3 regions of the Streptomyces sp. NPDC001822 genome follow, and region 2 is predicted to be linked to each of the others. Evidence: riboswitches for the same ligand, from Rfam matches in the RefSeq annotation. Region 2 holds a riboswitch; each other region holds the start of a gene.
The links. Region 2 has a riboswitch for thiamine pyrophosphate ahead of thiO (glycine oxidase ThiO). Riboswitches for the same ligand answer to the same signal wherever they lie in the genome.
Positions count from the first base shown of each region.

Region 1: linked by a shared signal. The riboswitch ahead of ACFYY2_RS25825 (thiamine ABC transporter substrate binding subunit) and the one ahead of thiO (glycine oxidase ThiO) in region 2 are both predicted to bind thiamine pyrophosphate.
Region 3: linked by a shared signal. The riboswitch ahead of thiC (phosphomethylpyrimidine synthase ThiC) and the one ahead of thiO (glycine oxidase ThiO) in region 2 are both predicted to bind thiamine pyrophosphate.

Region 1 is NZ_JBIATW010000012.1:134,535-139,894, forward strand. It holds gene frr (ribosome recycling factor) at 1-544, shown strand, start outside; gene ACFYY2_RS25810 (phosphatidate cytidylyltransferase) at 544-1,620, shown strand; gene ACFYY2_RS25815 (DUF6233 domain-containing protein) at 1,707-2,048, opposite strand; gene rlmN (23S rRNA (adenine(2503)-C(2))-methyltransferase RlmN) at 2,232-3,338, shown strand; TPP riboswitch at 3,458-3,574, shown strand; gene ACFYY2_RS25825 (thiamine ABC transporter substrate binding subunit) at 3,646-4,740, shown strand; gene ACFYY2_RS25830 (ABC transporter permease) at 4,785-5,360, shown strand, end outside.
Region 2 is NZ_JBIATW010000023.1:34,177-39,536, reverse strand. It holds gene ACFYY2_RS33305 (thiazole synthase) at 1-202, opposite strand, end outside; gene thiS (sulfur carrier protein ThiS) at 205-471, opposite strand; gene thiO (glycine oxidase ThiO) at 468-1,694, opposite strand; TPP riboswitch at 1,692-1,804, opposite strand; gene ACFYY2_RS33290 (NAD(P)/FAD-dependent oxidoreductase) at 2,024-3,196, shown strand; gene ACFYY2_RS33285 (Rv2175c family DNA-binding protein) at 3,256-3,621, shown strand; gene thiE (thiamine phosphate synthase) at 3,754-4,404, shown strand; gene metF (methylenetetrahydrofolate reductase [NAD(P)H]) at 4,561-5,360, shown strand, end outside.
Region 3 is NZ_JBIATW010000006.1:207,579-212,938, reverse strand. It holds gene thiC (phosphomethylpyrimidine synthase ThiC) at 1-1,827, opposite strand, end outside; TPP riboswitch at 1,820-1,952, opposite strand; gene ACFYY2_RS16515 (YibE/F family protein) at 2,024-3,379, shown strand; gene ACFYY2_RS16510 (SsgA family sporulation/cell division regulator) at 3,445-3,882, opposite strand; gene ACFYY2_RS16505 (IclR family transcriptional regulator) at 3,984-4,751, opposite strand; gene ACFYY2_RS16500 (DUF5326 family protein) at 5,049-5,258, opposite strand.

The DNA of each region.
Region 1 (5,360 bases), on a different contig from region 2:
CCTCCTCGAGGCCGAGGAGAAGATGGAGAAGGCCGTCGTGGTCGCGAAGGAGGACTTCGCCGCCATCCGTACCGGCCGCGCGCACCCGGCGATGTTCAACAAGATCGTCGCCGACTACTACGGCGCTCTGACCCCGATCAACCAGCTCGCCTCGTTCTCGGTTCCCGAGCCGCGGATGGCCGTGGTGACCCCGTTCGACAAGACGGCGCTGCGCAACATCGAGCAGGCGATCCGTGACTCCGACCTCGGCGTCAACCCGAGCAACGACGGCAACATCATCCGCGTGACGTTCCCCGAGCTCACGCAGGACCGCCGCAAGGAGTACATCAAGGTCGCCAAGACCAAGGCCGAGGACTCCAAGATCTCGATCCGCTCCATCCGCCGCAAGGCCAAGGAGTCGCTCGACAAGCTCGTCAAGGACAAGGAGTCCGGCGAGGACGAGGTCCGCCGCGCCGAGAAGGAGCTCGACGACACCACCGCGAAGTACGTCGCGCAGGTGGACGAGCTGCTCAAGCACAAGGAAGCCGAGCTGCTCGAAGTCTGATGAACGACTCCTCCTGGGGCGCCCAGCAGGGAGCCGGCTACTGGGGCACGCCCGAGATGGGGGCGGCCCCGGCGGGTCCCGCGAACGATGTGCACGCCGCCCAGCAGACTCGGCCCATGCCCATCGTGCCGGACGTTCCCGACGAAGGTAGAGACGCCGACGACCGGAACAGGGACGCCGCGCGCGTCAGCGGCCCCCTGTTCCGTGACGAGAGCCCGCAGGAGCCCATGTCCACCACGCTGCCCCCACAGCCGCACAAGAAGCGTGCGGGGCGTGATCTGCGTGCCGCCATAGGGGTCGGCGTGGGCCTCGGCGCCCTCGTCGTCGGCTCGCTCTTCATCGTGAAGGCCGTCTTCGTCGGCGTGATCGCGCTGGCGGTGGTGGTCGGGCTGTGGGAGCTCACCTCCCGGCTGAAGGAACGCAAGGGCATCAACGCGCCGCTCGTTCCGCTGGCCGTCGGCGGCGCCGCGATGGTCGTCGCCGGCTATGTGCGGGGGTCCGAGGGCGCCTGGGTCGCCATGGCGCTCACGGCGCTCGCGGTGCTCGTGTGGAGGATGACGGAGCCGCCCGAGGGCTACCTCAAGGACGTCACGGCCGGCGTGTTCGCCGTCTTCTACGTTCCGTTCCTCGCCACGTTCGTCGCGATGATGCTGACGGCGGACGACGGTCCGTGGCGCGTGCTCACCTTCCTCCTGCTCACCGTGGTCAGCGACACCGGTGCGTACGCCGTCGGCTGGCGCTTCGGTACGCACAAGCTGGCGCCGCGCATCAGCCCCGGCAAGACGCGTGAGGGCCTGTTCGGCGCGGTGGCCTTCGCGATGGTCGCCGGCGCGCTGTGCCTGCAGTTCCTGATCGACGACGGGACCTGGTGGCAGGGGCTCCTGATGGGCCTCGCCGTCGCCGCCAGCGCCACGCTCGGGGACCTCGGCGAGTCGATGATCAAGCGGGACCTGGGGATCAAGGACATGGGTACGCTGCTGCCCGGCCACGGCGGCATCATGGACCGGCTCGACTCGCTGCTGCCGAGCGCTCCGGTCGTCTGGCTGCTGCTGGTGCTCTTCGTCGGATCCGGCTGACACGGCAGCAGCCAGCCGTTCCGCACAGGGTCGAACGGGGCCCGCCGTCCACAGGACGGCGGGCCCCGTTTCCGTGCGCGCGGGGTTCACAGCACCCCGAGTTCCCTGTCCGGCCGGCAGTACGGGCAGGCTGTGACCCCGTCCTGGGTGAGTGCGCGCAGAGCCTGCTCCCGGGTCATGGCCTGTGTCCGCTTTCCGGCCATGCCGCAGTCGCCCGTGTGGACGGCGTCCGGCCGGTTCCCGTCGCCCGAGCGCAGCACGGACAGCTTCCATCCGGGCACCGTAGGCGGCAGCACACGCGCCGCCCGGACGGCGGAAGCCTCGCGTTCCTCCAGCTCGGCGATGGTCCGGTCGGTCCGGCCGAGCTGATAGGCCTGCCACTCGCGCACGATGCGGAGGCGGTCCAGACGGGAAAGGTTTTCGGACACGCATTCGATTCTAGGCCCCGGTGTTCCTCCGTGCGCACCTCGTGGCCGCCGTGCGATCGGTCACTGTCCTGCGGTCGGGCCGTGCCGCCATGGCCTGTCAGAGCCCCGCAGGCGCCCGCTGTGCGGCCCCGGGCCCGCCGGCGGCCGCTAGTACCACGGCGTGTCTGCGACACTGGATGAACCATGCCTAAGCCCGGAGAACTCACGTTTGTCGCGCCCCGCGGAGCCAAGCTGCCGCCGCGGCACCTCGCCGACCTCACACCCGACGAGCGCAAGGAAGCAGTCGCCGCGACCGGCGAGAAGGGCTTCCGTGCCAAGCAGCTGTCGCAGCACTACTTCACGCGGTACACGCACGATCCGGCGGAGTGGACCAACATCCCGGCCGGTTCGCGGGACAAGCTCGCCGAGGCGATGTTCCCCGACCTCATGTCGGTGATCCGCCACATCAGCACCGACGACGACACCACCCGCAAGACGCTCTGGAAGCTGCACGACGGGACGCTCGTCGAGTCCGTCCTCATGCGCTACCCGGACCGGGTGACCATGTGTATCTCTTCGCAGGCCGGGTGCGGCATGAACTGCCCGTTCTGCGCGACCGGGCAGGCCGGCCTCGACCGGAACCTGTCGACCGCCGAGATCGTGCACCAGATCGTGGACGGCATGCGCGCGCTGCGCGACGGCGAGGTCCCGGGCGGCCCGGCGCGACTGTCCAACATCGTGTTCATGGGCATGGGCGAGCCGCTGGCCAACTACAAGCGCGTGGTCGGGGCGATCCGGCGGCTGACGGACCCGGAGCCCGACGGCCTCGGGCTCTCGCAGCGCGGGATCACGGTGTCCACGGTCGGCCTGGTCCCCGCCATGCTGCGCTTCGCCGACGAGGGCTTCAAGTGCCGCCTCGCGGTCTCCCTGCACGCCCCGGACGACGAGCTGCGCGACACCCTCGTCCCCGTGAACACCCGCTGGAAGGTGCGCGAGGTCCTGGACGCCGCGTGGGAGTACGCGGAGAAGTCCGGCCGCCGCATCTCCATCGAGTACGCCCTGATCCGAGACATCAACGACCAGGCGTGGCGCGGCGACCGGCTGGGACGGCTGCTCAAGGGCAAGCGGGTCCACGTCAACCTCATCCCGCTGAACCCGACCCCCGGCTCCAAGTGGACCGCCTCGCGGCCCGAGGACGAGAAGGCGTTCGTGGAGGCCATCGCGGCCCACGGCGTACCGGTCACCGTCCGGGACACCCGCGGCCAGGAGATCGACGGGGCCTGCGGACAGCTGGCGGCCACCGAGCGCTGAGGAGGCCTCGGCCGGGTCCGGCGGTGCCGGCCCGGTGCTCCGGTGATCCCGCCAGTGACGCGGGATCCCGCCAGTGCCGGGTGATCCCGCCGGTGTAGCCTGGGCCGGAAGCCAACTTCATATTCCGACAGGGGAGCGCCACAGCGCTGAGAGTGCGGCACCGAGGACAGGTCGGCCGCAGACCCTCTGAACCTCGCCCGGGTCATTCCGGGTAGGAAGTTCGGACCTTACTCAAGCTGTTGCGCCCTGCCCGCTCGCCGAGCGGGTGGGGCCGCGTCTCTTCCTGGTCATCTCCAGGAGGAATCACATGAACACCACCACGAAGTACGCGGCCGCGGCACTCGCCGCCGCGCTCGGCGTGTCCGTGCTCGCGGGCTGCGGAGGCGCGGACGACAAGGGCGACGGCGGGGGAGGCACGGCCTCCAAGACCGTCACCCTCGTCAGCCACGACTCCTTCAACGCCTCGGACGCCGTCCTGAAGGCGTTCACGAAGGAGACCGGCTACACGGTCAAGGTGCTCAAGAGCGGTGACGCCGGAGCGGCGCTCAACCAGGAGATCCTGACCAAGGGGTCCCCGCGCGGCGACGTGTTCTTCGGCGCCGACAACACGCTGCTCTCCCGCGCCCTCGACAACGGTCTGTTCACGCCCTACAAGGCGAAGGGCCTCGAACGTGTCGCGGCCGGCACGCAGCTCGACGCCGGCAAGCACCGGATCACGCCCGTCGACACCGGCGACATCTGCGTCAACTACGACAAGAAGTACTTCGCCGACAAGCAGCTCGACCCGCCGCAGTCCTTCGACGACCTGCTGAAGCCCGCGTACAAGAACCTCCTCGTCACCGAGAACGCCGCCACATCCTCGCCCGGTCTCGGCTTCCTCCTCGGTACCGTCGCCGCCCACGGTGAGGACGGCTACCGGGACTACTGGAAGAAGCTGAAGAGCAACGGCGTCAAGGTCGTCGACGGCTGGGAGCAGGCGTACAACGAGGAGTTCTCCGGCTCCGCGGGCGGCAGGAAGGCCAAGGCCGACCGCCCGCTCGTCGTCTCCTACGCCTCCAGCCCGCCCGTCGAGGTGCTGTACGCCGATCCGCAGCCCACCGAGGCCCCCACCGGTGTGGCCACCGGCACCTGCTTCCGCCAGATCGAGTTCGCCGGCCTGCTGGACGGTGCGAAGAACGAGGCGGGCGGCAAAGCGCTGCTGGACTTCCTCATCAGTAAGCCGTTCCAGGAGGACATGCCGCTGAACATGTTCGTGAACCCGGTGGCGAAGGACGCGAAGCTGCCGGAGCTCTTCACGAAGTTCGGCGCCACCGTCGACGAGCCGGCGACCGTGGCCCCGGAGAAGATCGCCGAGAACCGTGAGCAGTGGGTCCAGTCGTGGTCCTCGCTCGTCGTGAAGTAGCCGCGCCTCCCGCGTGGCGGGGGAACGCGACGCGTTTCGGGCTGATGGCCCTGCCCGTCGCGTTCTTCGCGGTGTTCTTCGCCTACCCGGTCGCCGCGATCGTCGGCCGGGGGCTGAGGACGGACGGGGTCTGGCAGTTCGGCCGGATCGGGGCGGTGCTCGGCCGGTCCGACATCCTGGACGTCCTGTGGTTCACCACCTGGCAGGCCCTCGCCTCGACGGCGCTGACCCTGCTGGTCGCGCTCCCCGGCGCCTACGTCTTCGCCCGCTTCGACTTCCCGGGCAAGCAACTGCTGCGCGCCGTGGTGACGGTGCCGTTCGTGCTGCCGACCGTCGTGGTCGGCACCGCGTTCCTGGCGCTGCTGGGACGCGGAGGGCTCCTCGACGAACTCTGGGGCGTACGGCTCGACACCACGGTGTGGGCGATCCTGCTGGCCCACGTGTTCTTCAACTACGCCGTCGTCGTGCGGACGGTGGGCGGACTCTGGTCCCAGCTCGACCCTCGCCAGGAGGAGGCCGCCCGGGTGCTCGGCGCCGGACGTCTTGCCGCCTGGCGGCGGGTGACCCTGCCCGCGCTGGCGCCCGCCGTGGCCGCCGCCGCACTCATGGTGTTCCTCTTC
Region 2 (5,360 bases):
CCCGCACCGACAGGCGCTCCAGGACCGAGAGCACCGAACCCCGCACGGTCGGGTCGAGCCGGCGCATCGCCACGGTGGTGAGCTCGGTGCCGGAGGCCGTCAGTGAGCGCTCCAGCACGTCGAGGCTGGGCGCCCCGCCCGTCCCCATGATCAGCCGCGAGGTGAAGGAGGCGGAGCCGAGGGTGAAGAGGTCGTCGGACATGGTCAGCCTCCCTGGACGGCGGTCAGGATCTCGACGCGGTCGCCTTCGGCGAGCACGGTGGCGGACCACTGACCGCGCGGCACGACGGCCTCGTTGACGGCGGCGGCCACACCGGAGGGAGCCGCGGTCAGCGCGGCGACGAGGGTGTCCAGCGCGGTTCCGGCGGTCAGGGCACGGGATTCCCCGTTCACGGACACGGACACGGACTCGGATACGGGCGCGGATTCGGGAACGGGAACGGGGACGCCGGCGGGCACGGGCTGTGTCATACGGACTGCTCCTGCTGCACGGGGGTGGTTTCCGGACGGGTGGAGGCTTCCGCACCCCTCGGGGAGAGGGGCCGGGGAGCGGGGGCGAAGCGGGACGGTGCGAAGGGGCGGGCCACCTCGGGCAGCTCGCCGGTCGTCAGGGCGTGGGCCATCACCTCGCCCGTGACGGGGGTCAGCAGCACCCCGTTGCGGTGGTGCCCGGTCGCGAGAAGCAGGCCGGGCAGGGCCGTCGGGCCCAGCAGCGGGGCGTTGTCCGGCGTGGCCGGCCGCAGGCCCGCACGCGTCTCCGTCAGCGGGAGCTCGGTGATGCCGGGCACCAGCTCGTGCGCGTCCCGCAGCAGTTCGTAGACCCCGCCGGCGGTGACCGTGGTGTCCCAGCCCTGTTCCTCGGTGGTCGCGCCGACCACCAGCTCACCGTCGGCGCGCGGGACGAGATAGACGTGGCTCCCGCGCACGACGGCACGGACGGTCCTGCTGAGGAAGGGGGCGTACGAGGCCGGGACGGTCAGCCGCACCACCTGTCCCTTGACCGGGCGGACGGGCGGCAGGACCGCCTCGGGTATCCCCGCGAGGCGGCCGCTGAGGCTTCCCCCGGCCAGGACCACCTGGCCGGCCGTCAGCTCCGTACCGTCCCGCAGGACGGCCCCCGTGGCGCGGCCGTGCGTGACGCGGAGGCGCTCGGCCCAGGCGCGCCGGAAGCGCACCCCGGCCCGCTCGCAGGCCGTGACCAGGGCGGACGCGAGACGCCTCGGGTCGACCTGATGGTCGCCGTCGACCCGCAGCCCGCCCCGCACACCCGGGGCGAGCATCGGTTCGAGCCGCCGGCACTCGCGGCCGCTGAGCCACTCGGACTCCAGGCCCGAGCGCTGCTGGAGCGCGTGCAGTTCCCGCAGATGGGCCCGGTCGTCGGCGTCCAGTGCGACGGACAGGGTGCCGCAGGCGCGGAAACCCGTCGCCCGTCCGCTCGCCTCCTCCAGCTCGGCCACGAAGTCCGGATACCGTTGTGCGGAGGCGAGGTTGAGGCCGAGCAGCATCTGCTCGCCGTAGTGCAGTTCGGTGACGGCGGCCAGCATCCCGGCCGCGACCCGGGCGGCTCCGCCACCAGGTTCGGGGTCCGCGAGCGTGACGTCCAGACCGCGCTGGGCCGCCCGCCAGGCGGTCACGAGACCGATGATGCCGCCTCCGACGACCAGGACGTCGGAACTGTCTGCGGAGATGCGCATGGGCGTCCAGCCCCTCCCTTCGCCGGCATGACCCGGATCAGGTTCGTACGGTCGGAGGCCGGTCAGCCTCCCTCTCAGCCCGGTACGCCCGGGCTCCCGCGAGTGCCTTACGGTGGCCAGCCTAGACCCCGCCGCCTCCGCGCAGTAAGGGAGCGGTGCCCGTGGCCCGTTCGCCCGGCGGACCCGTCCCCGCGCCCGTCGCCGGCCAGGCTTCCGGGAGGCCCTGAGCTGACGTCATGTCAGGTGATTAGGGTGGACGTGTGAGTGATCTGACGCAGGACCCGGCAGGAGGACCCCGGCCGCACGGGGCCGTGGTCGTGGGCGCCGGAATGGCGGGTGTGCAGACGGCCGTGGCCCTGCGTGAACAGGGCTACGCGGGCCCCGTCACCCTCGTCGGGGCCGAACCGCACCAGCCGTACGACCGGCCGCCGCTGTCCAAGGCGGTCCTGCTCGGCAAGGCCGAGGACTCCGCCTTCGACGTCGATTTCGAGGAGCTGGACATCACCCTGCGCCTCGGGCTCGACGTGACCGGCCTGCGCGCACGGGCCCACGAACTGGACACCGCGGAGGGCCCCGTCGCCTACGACGTGCTGGTCGTCGCCACCGGTGCGGAACCCGTCGTGCTGCCCGGCACCGAGGGCGTTCCCGGCGTCCACCTGCTGCGCACCCTCGACGACGCCGCACGGCTGCGGCCCGTGCTCGAGCGGCAGCACGACGTGGTCGTCGTCGGAGCGGGCTGGATCGGTGCCGAGTTCACCACCGCCGCCCGCGCCGCCGGATGCGAGGTCACCGTCGTCGAGGCCGCCGACCGGCCCCTCGCCGGCACGATGCCCGCCGAGGTCGCGGCCCCCATGGCCGCCTGGTACGCCGAGAGCGGAGCCCGGCTCCTCACGGGGGCCGGGGTCGCCCACGTCGAACCGGGCACCGTGCACCTCGCGGACGGGCGGGCGGTCCCCGCCGGAGCGGTGGTCGTCGGCATCGGCGCCCGCCCCGCCACCGCGTGGCTCGCAGGCTCGGGCATCGAGCTCGGCCCGGACGGGTCGGTCACCACCGACGGTTCCCTGCGCACCTCCTTGCCCGACGTGTACGCGGTGGGCGACTGCGCGTCGTTCCCCTCCGCCCGCTACGGCGAACGCCTGCTGGTCCACCACTGGGACAACGCCCTCCAGGGCCCCCGGACCGTCGCCGCCGCCCTCGCGGGCGGGGAGAGCGCGGCCTACGACCCCGTGCCCTACTTCTGGTCCGAGCAGTTCGGGCGCTTCGTGCAGTACGCCGGCCACCACGCCCGCGCCGATACCCTGCTATGGCGCGGTGACCCCGCGGAGCCCTCCTGGACGGTCTGCTGGCTGAAGGAGGGGATCCTGGTCGCCGTGCTGGCGGTCAACAGGCCGCGCGACCTGGCCCAGGGCCGCAAGCTGGTCGAAGCGGGGGCGCGGATCGATCCGGCCCGCGCGGCCGACTCCTCCGTACCGCTGAAATCCACGGTCCTCCCGGAGCGCTGACAGCCCCGTACGGTCGGCCCGGGTACCGACTGTCGGTCCGGGATGGCACGCTTGTCCTTGTGACCGAGATTGACGCAAAGATCGATGCTCTCGTCCCCGCCTGGCTCCACCTTCCTGACATCGCGGAAATGCTCGATGTCCAGGTGACGCGTGTACGGCAGCTGGTCAAGGAGGGCCAGCTCATCGCCGTACGACGTGGTGAGAACCGGACGCTCCAGGTGCCTGCCGCCTTCATCGACGGCGACAAGGTGGTCAAGGGCCTCGCGGGGACCCTGACGCTCCTGAGGGACGACGGCTACACCGACGAAGAGATGCTGGACTGGCTCTTCACCCCCGACCCGACCCTGCCCGGAACACCCGCGCAGGCCCTGAGCGAGAATCGCGGTACGGAGGTGAAGCGCCGGGCCCAGGCGCTCGCCGTCTGACCGGAATGCCGTGAGTGGGGTGCGGGCCCTGGCACACACGGCCCGCACCCCGCCGCTCCCGGCCTTCCGGCGCGGCGGTCATCCACCGGCTCACCAGCGATCCATCGACGCACCACCCGGGGGGAACTCATCATGCCCACGCTCCGCGACAGGCTCTCCGACGCCCGGCTCTACCTGTGCACGGACGCCCGCAAGCGGCAGGGTGACCTGCCCGAGTTCCTCGACGCCGTGCTCGCGGGCGGCGTGGACGTCGTCCAGCTGCGCGACAAGGGCATGGAGGCGGCCGAGGAGCTGGAGCACCTCGCGGTGTTCGCCGACGCCTGCGCACGCCACGGCGCGCTCCTCGCGGTGAACGACCGCGCCGACGTCGCCCACGCCATCGGCACCGACGTGCTGCACCTCGGGCAGGGCGACCTCCCGGTGCCCGCGGCCCGCGCCGTGATCGGCGACGACGTCCTGATCGGCCGCTCCACCCACGCCGAGTCCGAGGTCGACGCCGCCGTCGCCGAGGCCGGCGTCGACTACTTCTGCACCGGACCGTGCTGGCCCACCCCCACCAAGCCCGGCCGCCACGCCCCGGGTCTCGGCCTGGTGCGTCACGCCGCCTCGCTCGGCACGGACCGGCCGTGGTTCGCCATCGGCGGGATCGACGCGGGCAACCTCGACGAGGTCCTGGACGCCGGCGCACGCCGTGTCGTCGTCGTACGCGCGATCACCGAGGCCGAGGACCCCGCCGCGGCCGCCGAGGCCCTGGCCCGGCGCGTCCGGGCGCGCGCCCTCTGAGCGGCCGCCGCGCTCCCCGCGGCTCCGTACGCCGGTTCCCGGTCCGTGCGGGAGGTCTCCGGCGGCGGTGTCCGAGTGGTGGACAACAGCCACCTCATTCCGGTCAATTCGCTCACTCTGGTTGGGGGAGCGCCCGGCCCTGGTTAACCTCCCAGTATGGCCCTTGGCACACCTTCCACCAGGACGGATCACGCGCGCACCGTGCGTGAGCTGCTCGCGTCCGGTGAGACTTCGTACTCGTTCGAGTTCTGGGCGCCCAAGACCGAGAAGGGCGAGCGGAACCTCTGGAACGCGCTGCGGCGCGTCGAGGCCGTGGGGCCGAGCTTCGTCTCCGTGACCTACGGGGCCGGAGGGTCGACGCGTGCCGGGACGGTGCGGGCCACCCAGCAGATCGCCGCGGACTCCACCCTCACCCCGGTCGCGCACCTCACCGCCGTCGACCACTCCGTCGCCGAACTCCGCAACATGGTCGGCCAGTACGCCGACGCGGGCATCCGGAACATCCTCGCCGTGCGCGGGGACCCGCCCGGCGACCCCATGGGCGAGTGGGTCGAACACCCGCAGGGCGTGCGGTACGCCGCCGATCTGGTCCGGCTCATCAAGGAAGCCGGCGATTTCTGCGTAGGCGTCGCCGCGTTTCCCGAGATGCATCCGCGGTCGGCCGACTGGGACTCCGACATCGGTCATTTCGTGGACAAGTGCCGCGCCGGGGCCGATTACGCGATCACCCAGATGTTCTTCCACCCGGAGAGTTATCTCCAGATGCGTGACCGGGTCGTCGCCGCGGGTTGCGACACCCCGGTCATCCCCGAGGTGATGCCCCTCACCAGCGTCAAGCAACTCGAACGATTCGCCCAGCTCAGCAACGCGTCCCTGCCGGGACCGCTGAAAGAGCGGATCCTCGCCGCTAAGGACGACCCGGCCGCTGTACGCTCCATTGGCATCGAGTTCGCCAC
Region 3 (5,360 bases), on a different contig from region 2:
GTCCGCGAGGGGCAGGTAGACCCTGTTGCCGGCGGCGGCGAACTCCCTGGACTTCTCCGCCATCCCCGCCTCGATCTCGGCCTGCTGGTCCCCGTGCTCACGCCGGATGTCGTGCGAGATCTTCATCGAGCAGAACTTGGGACCGCACATCGAGCAGAAGTGGGCGGTCTTCGCCGGCTCGGCCGGCAGCGTCTCGTCGTGGAACTCCCGTGCCGTGTCGGGGTCGAGAGCGAGGTTGAACTGGTCCTCCCAGCGGAACTCGAACCGGGCGTCCGACAGTGCGTCGTCCCACTCCTGGGCCCCGGGATGCCCCTTGGCCAGGTCCGCCGCGTGCGCCGCGATCTTGTAGGTGATGACGCCGGTCTTCACGTCGTCCCGGTTCGGCAGCCCCAGGTGCTCCTTGGGCGTGACGTAACAGAGCATCGCCGTCCCCCACCACGCGATCATCGCGGCACCGATGCCCGAGGTGATGTGGTCGTACGCCGGCGCGACGTCGGTGGTCAGGGGGCCCAGCGTGTAGAAGGGGGCCTCCTCGCAGATCTCCTGCTGGAGGTCGATGTTCTCCTTGATCTTGTGCATCGGGACGTGCCCCGGGCCCTCGATCATGGTCTGCACGCCGAACCGCTTGGCGACGGTGTTGAGTTCGCCCAGCGTCCGGAGTTCGGCGAACTGCGCCTCGTCGTTGGCGTCCGCGATGGAACCGGGGCGCAGGCCGTCACCGAGCGAGTACGTCACGTCGTACGCCGCGAGGATCTCGCAGAGGTCCTCGAAGTGCTCGTAGAGGAACGACTCCTTGTGGTGCGCCAGACACCAGGCAGCCATGATCGAACCGCCGCGGGAGACGATGCCGGTCTTGCGGCGGGCCGTCAGGGGGACGTACGGCAGCCGGACACCGGCGTGCACCGTCATGTAGTCGACGCCCTGTTCGGCCTGCTCGATGACCGTGTCCTTGTAGATCTCCCAGGTCAGCTCCTCGGCCCGGCCGTCCACCTTCTCCAGGGCCTGGTAGAGCGGCACGGTGCCGATCGGGACCGGACTGTTGCGCAGCACCCACTCGCGGGTCGTGTGGATGTTCCGCCCGGTGGAGAGGTCCATGACCGTGTCGGCCCCCCACTTCGTGGCCCAGGTCATCTTGTCCACCTCCTCCTCGATGGAGGAGGTGACCGCGGAGTTGCCGATGTTGGCGTTGACCTTCACGAGGAACCGCTTGCCGATGATCATCGGCTCGATCTCCGGATGGTTGACGTTGGCCGGAAGCACGGCCCGGCCCGCCGCGATCTCGTCCCGTACGACCTCGGGGGCGACGTTCTCGCGGATCGCGACGTACTCCATCTCCGGAGTGATCTCGCCCCGGCGCGCATAGGCGAGCTGGGTCACCGGGCTGCCGTCGCGGCTCCGCCGGGGCTGTCGCGGCCGGCCGGGGAAGACGGCGTCGAGATTCCGCAGGCCGCCGCGTGGCGACGTGTGCTTCAGCCCGTCGTCCTCGGGGCGCGCGGGGCGTCCCGCGTACTCCTCGGTGTCGCCGCGCGCGATGATCCAGTTCTCCCGGAGAGGGGAGAGCCCGCGCCGGACGTCGGTCTCGGTGGTGGGGTCGGTGTACGGCCCGGACGTGTCGTAGAGCGTCACGTCCTTGCCGTTGGTGAGGTGCACCTGACGGACCGGCACCCGGAGATCCGGGCGCGAGCCCTGGACGTATCCCTTGTGCCAGCCGATGGACTTCCCGGCCTCGGTGCTCTCGGTGCTCTCGGTGCTCTCGGTGCTCTCCGCGTATCGCGCTTGCTGCGCGTTCCGCTCCGAGGCAGGCGTGCGTGCGTCCGCTGTGGTCATCAGACCTACTCCCTACGCCGGCATTACCCGGTAACAGGTTCGGCGGTCGGCGCAGCTGTCCCGTACGGATATACGGAGGTCAGCGCCCTCTCAGCCCGGTGCTCCGAGCTCCCGCGTGTGCAAATGTGCCTCCACGCTAGCGGCCCGGCTGGCGTGCTGGCCAGAGGGCCTCCACCGTTCTTGGGATGATCGGCGTGTGACGTCCCCCGGAAGCGCTCCCGAACCGCACGGCCCCGCGTCAGGCAGCACGCAGAGTCATGCCCACGCCCACACGCACAGCCACGGCCCCGCCGCACCCGTCTCGAAGCACCTGCGCAAGGTCATCGCGGCCGTCGTGATCCCCTTCGCCACGGCCGTCCTGGTCGGCCTCGTCGCGTTCTGGCCGGGCGGGGCGCCCGCCCACGAACGCACGGGTGTCGGTTTCGACCGGCAGACCCAGGAGGGCAGGGTCGTCGAGGTCGTCAGGGTCGACTGCTCGGACGTCAACGCCGGGCAGGTCCCCCCGACCGGAGACACCTCCACGCTCTCGGGCAGGGAGGCCGTCAACGAGCAGTCGGGGCAGTGCAAGAAGGCGACCGTCGAAGTGACGACCGGCGAGGACGCGGGCCGCAGGTTCGTCGAGATCATCCAGCCCGACGCCACCCGGCAACTGGAGGAAGGGCAGGGCGTGATCGTGGCCTACGCCCCGGACGCGCCCCGCGATCTGCAGTACTCGGTGACGGACGTGGACCGCACGGTCCCCATGGCCCTGCTGGCGGGGATCTTCGCCCTCGCGGTGGTCGTGGTGGGGAGGATGCGCGGGCTGATGGCGCTGATCGCGCTCGCGGTTTCCTTCGCCGTGCTGACGCTGTTCATCCTGCCGGCGATCCTGCAGGGCTCGAATCCGCTCGTCGTCGCGGTGATCGGGGCCAGCGCCATCATGCTGATCGCCCTCTACACCTGCCACGGGCTGACGGCGCGTACGTCGGTGGCCGTCATCGGCACCCTCATCTCGCTGGTGCTGATCGGTCTGCTGGGCTCGCTCTTCATCGGCTGGGCGCACCTGTCGGGCAACACGGACGACAACACCGGCCTCATTCACGGTCTGTACCCGGAGATCGACATGAGCGGCCTCCTCCTGGCCGGTGTGATCATCGGTTCGCTGGGTGTACTCGACGACGTGACCGTCACGCAGACGTCCGCGGTGTGGGAACTGCACCAGGCGGACCCCACGATGGGCGTACGGCGGCTCTACCGCGCCGGCATCCGGATCGGGCGCGACCACATCGCCTCGGTCGTCAACACCCTCGTACTCGCCTACGCGGGCGCGGCCCTTCCCCTGCTCCTGCTCTTCTCGATCGCCCAGAGCAGTGTGGGCACCGTCGCCAACAGCGAACTCGTCGCGGAGGAGATCGTCCGGACACTGGTCGGCTCGATCGGGCTGGTCGCCTCGGTGCCGGTGACGACGGTGCTCGCGGCCCTGGTGGTCTCCGCGGACCGCACGGGGCTCGGCGCGGAAGCCGGAGTTCCGGCCCCCGCGCGGACCGGGAGGGGACGACGCCGCAAGGCGTGATCCGGGGGCGCCGGACACGTGGCCCCCGGGCGGCCGGTGTTCGATGACCGGCCGGGTTTTCCGGCTCAGCCGGCGTTCTGTTCCTTCGCCAGGATGCGCCCGAGTGCCTCTTCCAGATTGCCGTCGAAGTCACTCAGCGTGTGCTCCTGTCCCAAAGGCACCAGCTTGTCCGTCCGGTCGAGAAAGGCCACAAGGGGTGCGGTACCGGCCCGGAACAGCGCGCGGTCGGCGCCGACCTGCAGCCGGATGTGGACGTCCGAGAGCCCTTCGGGCTCGGTCGGGCCGATGTGCACATCGCCGTCACCGCTGGGGCTGTTGAGCCCGTCGAGCAGCAGCTCACGGCCGAACGCCCAGGTGACGGGGGCGTCACCGGGCAGGTGGAAGGTCATCCGGATCGCGTACGGATCGCTGACCTCGTATCGAAGCTCCACCGGAATACGGAAGGAAAGCTCCTCGGAGACGAGGAAGCTCATCATGACCTCTGCCTGAACCGACTCGCGCATCGTTCAACCCCGCAGTAGATGAATCTGGCCAGGAATGATCCCCCATGGCCCTATTGACGCCATCGTGGTGCACGCGCTAGCAGATCACAAGGAGTGATTTTTCAGATACTGATAGAGAACACGAACGAGCGCAAGAGCGCGGTCACTTCGCAGCGTAGTTGTTCGATTGCGGCGAGCAACCGTTCTTCTTGCTGCAGGGGGAGAGATACAGCCATGGCCGCCACGGCGGAGCCGACGGTGATCGGGATGGCGGCGCACACCGTTCCGATGGCGTACTCCTGGCGTTCGACGACCGGTTCCGAATGTTTCATCGCCCTGAGCCGGGCCAGGAGTGTCTGACGGTCCCTCACGGAGTAACGCGTCAGCGGCCTGACGGGATAGCGGTCGAGATGGTCCTCCCGCGCACGCTCGTCGAGCTGGCCGAGCAGACACTGTCCGATCGCGTGGGCGTGGCCGGCCTCACGGAACGCCACCCACTCCCGCACCGCGGGAGCGGCGGGCGAGTCGGCGACCGCGATCATCTCGATCTCGCCCTCCCGGTACAGGCCGCAGTACACGGGTGCGCCGACGACCTCCGCCCAGTGCGCGAGGGAGTCGACGATCACCCCGGGACGCGGGGTGGCGGGGCCACCGCCCAGCCGCTCGGCGGCCGCGCCGAAGAGGAAGACGCCGTTCTCCCGGCGGAGGTATCCCTCATGGGTCAGGGTGCGCAGCAGGTGATAGGCCGTGGGGAGGGGAAGACCGGCCTCCCGGGCGAGCTGCTTGGCCGGCGCCCCGTCCCGATGGGTGCCCACGGCCTCCATAAGTCGCAACGCCCGCTGGACCGAACCGATCAATGTCGGTACAGCGGTGCTCGATGCCGTGGTCACAGGTCGCCCCCAGGCATGGTGACGGGCTGTCAGCCCTCCCGTGGGGGCCGCCCCCACGGGCCCGCCGCGAGACTGGGGTCCTGAGACCGGACGGTCGCACAAACCACTGGGCAGGATGGTGACGAGCCGTCATTTCCCAGCTGGCGGCAGCGGTACGTCACTGTATCGGCACGATCTGCCACGGGAAGGTTTTCGTCCAGGACTTAGCTCCGCTGGGCTAACGCCCGGCCCATGACCGCCCGCCGGCCCTCGGAGCCGCCGCCCGGCGGGGCTCGGCGGACGACCGCCCGGGGCCTTCTACCAGTCGCTGCGGGAGGACGAGCCCGTGAACTTCCGCACGACGAAGACCAGGCCGCCCACCAGGACGACGAAGACCAACGCCTTGAACAGCAGACCGATGACGAACCCGACCACGCTGGCGATCAGGCCCCCGAACACGACGATCGCGATGAGAGGCACCGCGACCCACTTCACCCACCAGGGCATCCCCGCGAAAATCTCCCGCACCGCCATCGCCGCTACCTCGTCTCCGTGAGTTCCTGCCTCGATGCTAGAGGCGCCGGAGCGGCCGGCGGGGGGCCGGGAGCCCTTGGAGTCCCCTGAACGATC